One region of the Rhizobium sp. BK289 genome, then DNA from elsewhere that is predicted to be linked to it. Evidence: predicted binding sites of a transcription regulator. Region 1 holds the regulator's gene; each other region holds the start of a gene.
What was found. The regulator LexA, encoded in region 1, represses DNA repair genes until DNA is damaged. The targets are predictions, from matches to a motif close to TGTTCNNNNTGTGTTCNG.
Positions count from the first base shown of each region.

Region 2: FHT84_RS08040 (helicase-related protein) is a predicted target of LexA. The motif match lies at 1,441-1,458, and genes of this name have one in related genera.
Region 3: FHT84_RS12555 (ATP-dependent helicase) is a predicted target of LexA. The motif match lies at 875-892, and genes of this name have one in related genera.

Region 1 covers NZ_JACHZO010000009.1:144,545-146,792, forward strand. Annotated here, with positions in the region: gene FHT84_RS18990 (VOC family protein) at 1-104, opposite strand, end outside; gene lexA (transcriptional repressor LexA) at 530-1,252, shown strand; gene FHT84_RS19000 (ComEC/Rec2 family competence protein) at 1,399-2,248, opposite strand, start outside.
Region 2 covers NZ_JACHZO010000003.1:391,627-393,874, forward strand. Annotated here, with positions in the region: gene FHT84_RS08040 (helicase-related protein) at 1-1,199, opposite strand, end outside.
Region 3 covers NZ_JACHZO010000005.1:350,315-352,562, reverse strand. Annotated here, with positions in the region: gene FHT84_RS12560 (SMP-30/gluconolactonase/LRE family protein) at 1-696, opposite strand, end outside; gene FHT84_RS12555 (ATP-dependent helicase) at 961-2,248, shown strand, end outside.

The DNA of each region.
Region 1 (2,248 bases):
TCCGGTGCGACCGTGAAGCCAAGCTTGCCCAGGCGCTCCCGCGCCAGAGCGATGTTGACGGTCGGCAGCACGAGATGATCCAGCGGATGCGGCGACAAAGTCATGGTCCTCCCTTGTTTGCCTGCAAAAGCAGATTTGCGCTCATACAATGCTCAATTCAAGCCGAAAGCCAAGCCCGTGAAAGCGCAGGAGAACGTGGGCCGGACGCAACTGCGGCAACCCGAGCGCACTGATTCTCAACTGCGGTCGAGTTATGTGCCAGTCGCCGTCTTCATTCGCACACGAGCAGAGCAGGATTGAGGTGAATCGTCCATAAGGCGAACAAAGCGGCATTTCTCATATTTATCGATGAATTAGCGCGGATATAATTCGCAAGGAATTTCAAGCGATCCAGTCGATGGCGGCAAATATTTGATAGGCTCCGCGAAGCTTTACCGAAATTTAAGCACTTGCAGAACACATATGGAACATATAGTGTCCGTTCTGGATTTGTTTCACGACGATTTTCTTGATTTGGGGTTCCAAGACGATGTTGACGCGCAAGCAGCAGGAACTGCTTCTCTTCATTCACGAGCGAATGAAGGAATCCGGTGTCCCGCCATCTTTCGACGAAATGAAGGACGCACTGGATCTGGCATCCAAATCCGGCATTCACCGTCTGATCACCGCGCTCGAGGAGCGCGGCTTCATTCGCCGCCTGCCCAATCGGGCGCGGGCACTCGAAGTCATCAAGCTGCCGGAGGCCTATAATTCAAGCCTGCAGCCACGACGCGGCTTTTCACCGAGCATTATCGAGGGCAGCCTCGGCAAACCCCAGCCAGTCGCGCCTCCAGCCCCGGCAAAGGTTGCCAACGACGAGCACAATAGTTCCGCATCGGTACCGGTCATGGGGCGCATCGCCGCCGGCGTTCCGATTTCCGCCATTCAGAACAACACGCACGACATTACCGTTCCCGCCGATATGCTCGGCTCCGGCGAGCATTATGCGCTGGAGGTCAGGGGCGATTCGATGATCGACGCCGGAATTTTCGATGGCGATACGGTCATCATCCGCAATTCGACGACAGCCAATCCCGGTGATATCGTCGTTGCGCTCGTCGACGACGAAGAGGCAACGCTGAAGCGATTCCGCCGCAAGGGCGCTTCCATCGCATTGGAAGCCGCCAATCCGGCCTATGAAACCCGTATCTTCGGGCCGGATCGCGTCAAGGTCCAGGGCAAGCTTGTAGGGCTTATTCGGCGCTATCATTGACAGACGAGTTATCACCAACAGTTGGACTATCATTGACGGGTGATATCTGCGCAGGTGGCGTACCGAATTTGCCGGTGCGCCAATCATAGGTTCGGTGCCTGGTCCATGGTCGCTGAGGGTTTTCGAAAGCGACAGAGACAATAGGCTTATCGGCCGTGAGCGTCATTTCGATGGACCCGGTTTTGCGCAATGTCGCACCGGTTATGAGCATTGCGGCCGGAACGGCAATAATCAAGTCGTAGCCGGATCGGCGTGACGACGATGTTTGCGGTATCGCAAGCCGGCGGCAGATAGGCGGCATTTTCGATGGTGACCAACATGGCGCCGTTGTCGAGCATCGCCACGCACCATGCGCCCTTCTGACAGGCGAAACTTCCCTGCATTGTCCGATCCAGAGCCTCCTCCATCGCCTTGCGGACTGCATTTTGCTCTTCCCTGCTTAACCGGCGGCGGCGATCGGTCGTCTTATTGATCTGCGGAAGCCGGTCATCAGCGGGGAGCATGGTGGGTGGCTGATGTTCGGTTGCGACCAGCGCCTTCTGCCATTGTTCGAAAATGAAGACCTGCGGCCTTTCGCGATTTGTGGCGAGTATATCGTCCTGTCGCAACGCAACCAGGACACCATCTTCGGAAATCATCAGATCCGGCTTCGGCACACCTGAGCCGAATGCCGCCACGCCGATGGATGAAAGCAGCAACAGCAAGCCTAAATGGCGAAGCCGGGTCCGCAGCACGGTCATGATCAGAAAGCCGGCAATGAAGGTCGGCATCAGCCAGCCGGGTTGGCGGCCGAAGGTGATGTCGCCTCCCCAACCGGCCACAGTTTTGGCGATCAGGATGACTAGTTCCAGTCCCTCGCCGGTGACGTTCCAAAACGGCCCGTCCAGGCCGATAGGCATCAGCAGCATTGCGGCCATGCCGAACGGCATGACAATGAAGGAGACGACCGGCATGGCCGCAAGGTTGGCGGCGAGACCGTATGTCGCCAGCCGGTGA
Region 2 (2,248 bases), on a different contig from region 1:
TAGCGCACCAGGTCGGAAAAGAGGGCGGCAATAAGATCGGCGTGCTGGGCAGGCGTAATGCGCCGATAGTCGGGAAGCGCGCAGGCCTCCCACAATTTCTCAACCCGAGCCGGGTTGCTGGCAAGATCGACTATCTCCAGATCGCGTGACAAATATTCCAACGCCTGCTGGTCTACCGCAGGCAGCGCCCGCGTCAACCCCTGCACGCGCGGCGCGTCTTCCAAACTGGCGCGCAGAGCTGCGATCGAAGCGAAATCCAGATCCTTGCTGCGCCATTGCAGCACCTTGACCATGTCGAATTCGTGTCCCTCGATCCGGCGGACCAGCTCGTCGTCGAACGGGTCCACCTGCCCCGTTACGCCGAAGGTGCCGTCCTTGAGATGACGGCCGGCGCGGCCGGCGATCTGGCCGAGCTCGGCCGGATTGAGGTTACGGAACTGATAGCCGTCGAACTTGCGGTCCTGGGCAAAGGCGACATGGTCGACATCGAGATTGAGGCCCATGCCGATCGCATCGGTCGCGACCAGATATTCGACATCGCCGGCCTGGTACAGGGCTACTTGCGCATTGCGGGTACGCGGGCTGAGCGCCCCAAGCACGACGGCGGCGCCGCCACGCTGGCGGCGGATGAGCTCCGCGATCGCATAGACCTCATCGGCGGAAAAAGCCACGATCGCGGTGCGCTGCGGCAAGCGCGTGATCTTCTTCTGCCCGGCATAGAAAAGATGCGACAGCCGCGGCCGCTCAAGGACGGTGATCCCAGGCAGAAGCTGTTCGAGGATGGGCCGCATCGTGCCGGCACCCAATAGCAGCGTCTCGTCGCGGCCACGCAGGTGCAGGATGCGGTCCGTGAAGATATGGCCGCGCTCTAGATCGCCAGCAAGCTGGACCTCGTCGATGGCGACGAAGGAGGCACGCGTCTCGCGCGGCATGGCTTCGACGGTGCAGACGGAAAAGCGGGCATTGGGCGGAGATATTTTTTCCTCGCCCGTGACAAGCGCGACATGCTGAGCCCCGACCTTTTCGACGACGCGGGTATAGACCTCGCGCGCCAGCAGCCGCAGCGGCAGGCCGATCACGCCGCTGCCGTGCGCCACCATGCGTTCGATGGCATAATGGGTCTTGCCGGTATTGGTCGGTCCGAGCACCGCGGTCACGCCGCGTCCGCTCAGGATCATGGGCTGCGAAGTCTGTGTCATTGGTCCGTGCATGGGCGAGAAACCACCGTCTTTCGATCAGCAAGTTCCCCAAGGAGGAAACGAAGAGATGACGACCATATGCGACAAAGGCAAGACCTGAATAAAAAAACAGCCACCGCAACAACCGATTTCATTATTGACGGTCTCAACCGTAAGCCACATTAACCCTGCATCTCATGCGAGTCCCGACGATCGCGGAACACCTTGAGAACGAATCGGAGACGAATCGCTGACTCACTAGCGTTCTTTTTTTGTTCACTACAATATATGGATTTCGATGAAAAGAGTCACACCAAATGCTGAATCTCATTTCAGTGCCTTTTCCACGAGAAAAGGAGTCAAGCCGAGAATCCGAAGCCGGCGAAGATCGCTATATTTTATGGTTAATTATCTGTAAATCATCGGATTTTCGGAACAGCGCCCTTCTCTTCGAGATCTGAGGTCAAAGCCAGAACGAATCGGAGACGAATCGCTGATTCCGCACGATTCTACTTTTGTTCCGTACTATATCTAGCGCCTCGACAGCCGATGCATACAGGACTCTGAATGGTTGAACCCACAATTCCGGCCGAATCAGGAATTGCGATCAACCTTTTAACGAGTGCAAATATAACGATTTCGCAAATACACGTATAAGATGCGGTTATCGGCAAAACGCCGTGACTGCAGCGTCCAGATTTCATGGCTACATATTTCTACTTCGCCAGAACAGCATCGAAATTCGGGAGGCGGTAAGGCCACAAAACCTCTTCGCAAGGCCAACCCAAACCGAACGAGGCAGGAAGGCGCCTACCTCCGCATACCCGATTTCGCTCCTTCTGTATGTCGGCAACCTGTAAGAAGGCATCCGGACATTAACCAAAGTCCAAAGGCAGAACGAATCACCGACGAATCGCGGACATGCTCCTTTTCTCTTTTTGTTCACCGCAACATATTGTATTTTAATGATATTTTAACCATACGAGCTAATCGCGGACACTCTCTTCCACACCTGCGTCGCGCCATCGCGTGAATATCTGGCTGAATACGCTCTCGCCGCCATTCCCGCC
Region 3 (2,248 bases), on a different contig from region 1:
ACAAATTTCGCCAAGGCCGGACATGGCACAATAGAGCGTGCCGCTGCGATCGAAGGCAAGGCCCGATGGCCCGCGCAGTACGTTTACCGCGGGCGACCTCATCGATTGCGCAAACATCTCCTGCCGCCCGCCGACGATCTGCCGATGGATTTTTCCAGTCAGCGTCTCGCTATAGTAAAGCAGCCCATCAGGTCCGAAGGCGATGCCGCTGGCAAGCAGCAGGCCGGCGGCCAGGACGCGGATCACCCGGCCTTCGGAAGGATCGATCTGATAGACGCAGCCATTATAGGCGGCCTTGAAGAAATCCGGATGGATATGCCCTCTTTCCAGCAGGTCGGTGAGGCGAATGCCGGAATCGGTCATGTAGAGCAGGCCGTCGGGCCCGAAGGCGAGCGCGTTCGGATGAAGAAACGGGCCGTCGGCACTCCCCTCTATCACCTGGCGGATCCGCCCTTGCGGCGAGAGCTTGATGAGCGAATTCTCCGGGCCGCCGGCCACCCAGAAGCAGCCGTCACCGTCGATCGCGATTCCGGTCGGGCTGCCGCCGATCCGACACAGTTCCTCACAGGCGCCGCTCGTATCGAAAAGCTTTAGATAACGGCGACTTGGGTCCGTCTCAACAAGCGCGATGCGCCCGTCCGGCAGAGCCACCAGTCCGCCAGGCAGGCGCAGCCCAGTGGCGATCGTTTCGTTCATATTCGGAAACCTTCACTCAACGCACTGCGAAACCCATACTCAAAAGTGCCGCGCCATGATCATACATAAGAACAAACAAAGTTCTTTTCGAGCCGCCTCCACCAAATCCGAATGAAATTCTTGCGCAAACTTCGCACCGACGAGGGAATTTCCTCCAACTTGACAGGTTCGGCCGATTCGGAACATCCATAGAACGCTGAGATATTTTCACATCTGCGATTCGTCGCAGGTCGCGCCCGGCTTCCTCGCCATCCAGGAGAATTGATGACTGCCGCCTACCTGGAAAAATTGAACCCGGAGCAGCGGCTGGCGGTGGAACACGGCACGACAGCGGATACGGGCCACATCGCCGGACCGCTGCTCGTCATCGCGGGCGCCGGCTCCGGCAAGACGAATACGCTTGCCCATCGGGTGGCGCATCTGATCGTCAAGGGCGCCGACCCGCGCCGTATCCTGCTGATGACGTTCTCGCGCCGCGCCGCCGCCGAAATGGGCCGCCGCGTCGAGCGCATCTGCCGCGAGGTGCTGGGGGCCAATGCCGGCATCACCGCCGATGCGCTGGCCTGGAGCGGTACGTTCCACGGCATCGGCGCGCGCCTGCTGCGGGATTATGCCGAGCAGATCGGCATCGATCCGGCCTTCACGATCCACGATCGGGAAGACAGCGCCGACCTCATGAACCTTGCGCGCCATGATCTCGGCTTTTCCAAAACGGAGAACCGTTTCCCGACCAAGGCGACATGCCTTGCGATCTATTCGCGCTCCGTCAATGCGGAAGCGCCGCTCGACGGCGTACTGCGCGACTTCTTTCCATGGTGCGCCATGTGGGAGCAGCAGCTGCGCGATCTTTTCGCCTCTTATGTCGAAGCGAAGCAGGCGCAGAACGTGCTCGATTACGACGACCTGCTGCTCTACTGGGCGCATATGCTGCAGGAGCCGCTGATCGCCGAGGATATCGGCAGCCGTTTCGACCATGTGCTCGTCGACGAATATCAGGACACCAACCGGCTACAGTCCTCCATCCTGCTCGCCCTGAAGCCGGATGGCCGGGGATTGACCGTCGTCGGTGATGACGCGCAGTCGATCTATTCCTTCCGTGCCGCGACCGTGCGCAACATTCTCGACTTTCCGAAAGCCTTCACGCCCTCGGCCGATATCGTGACGCTCGACCGCAATTACCGCTCGACGCAGCCGATCCTGGCCGCCGCCAATGCCGTGATCGATCTCGCTTCGGAGCGCTTCACGAAGAACCTGCGTACCGAGCGGCAGAGCACGGAACGGCCGCGGCTGGTGACGGTGCGTGACGAGTCCGATCAGGCGCGCTACATCGCGGACCAGATATTGGAAAATCGCGAGGGCGGCACGCGGCTCAAGCAGCAGGCCGTGCTCTTTCGCACGTCGAGCCATAGCGGCCCGCTGGAAGTGGAACTCGCCCGGCGCAACATCCCCTTCGTCAAATTCGGCGGGCTGAAGTTTCTCGACAGCGCCCATGTGAAGGACATGCTGGCGGCGTTGCGCTTTGCCCAGAACCCGCGCGATCGCGTGGCGGGCT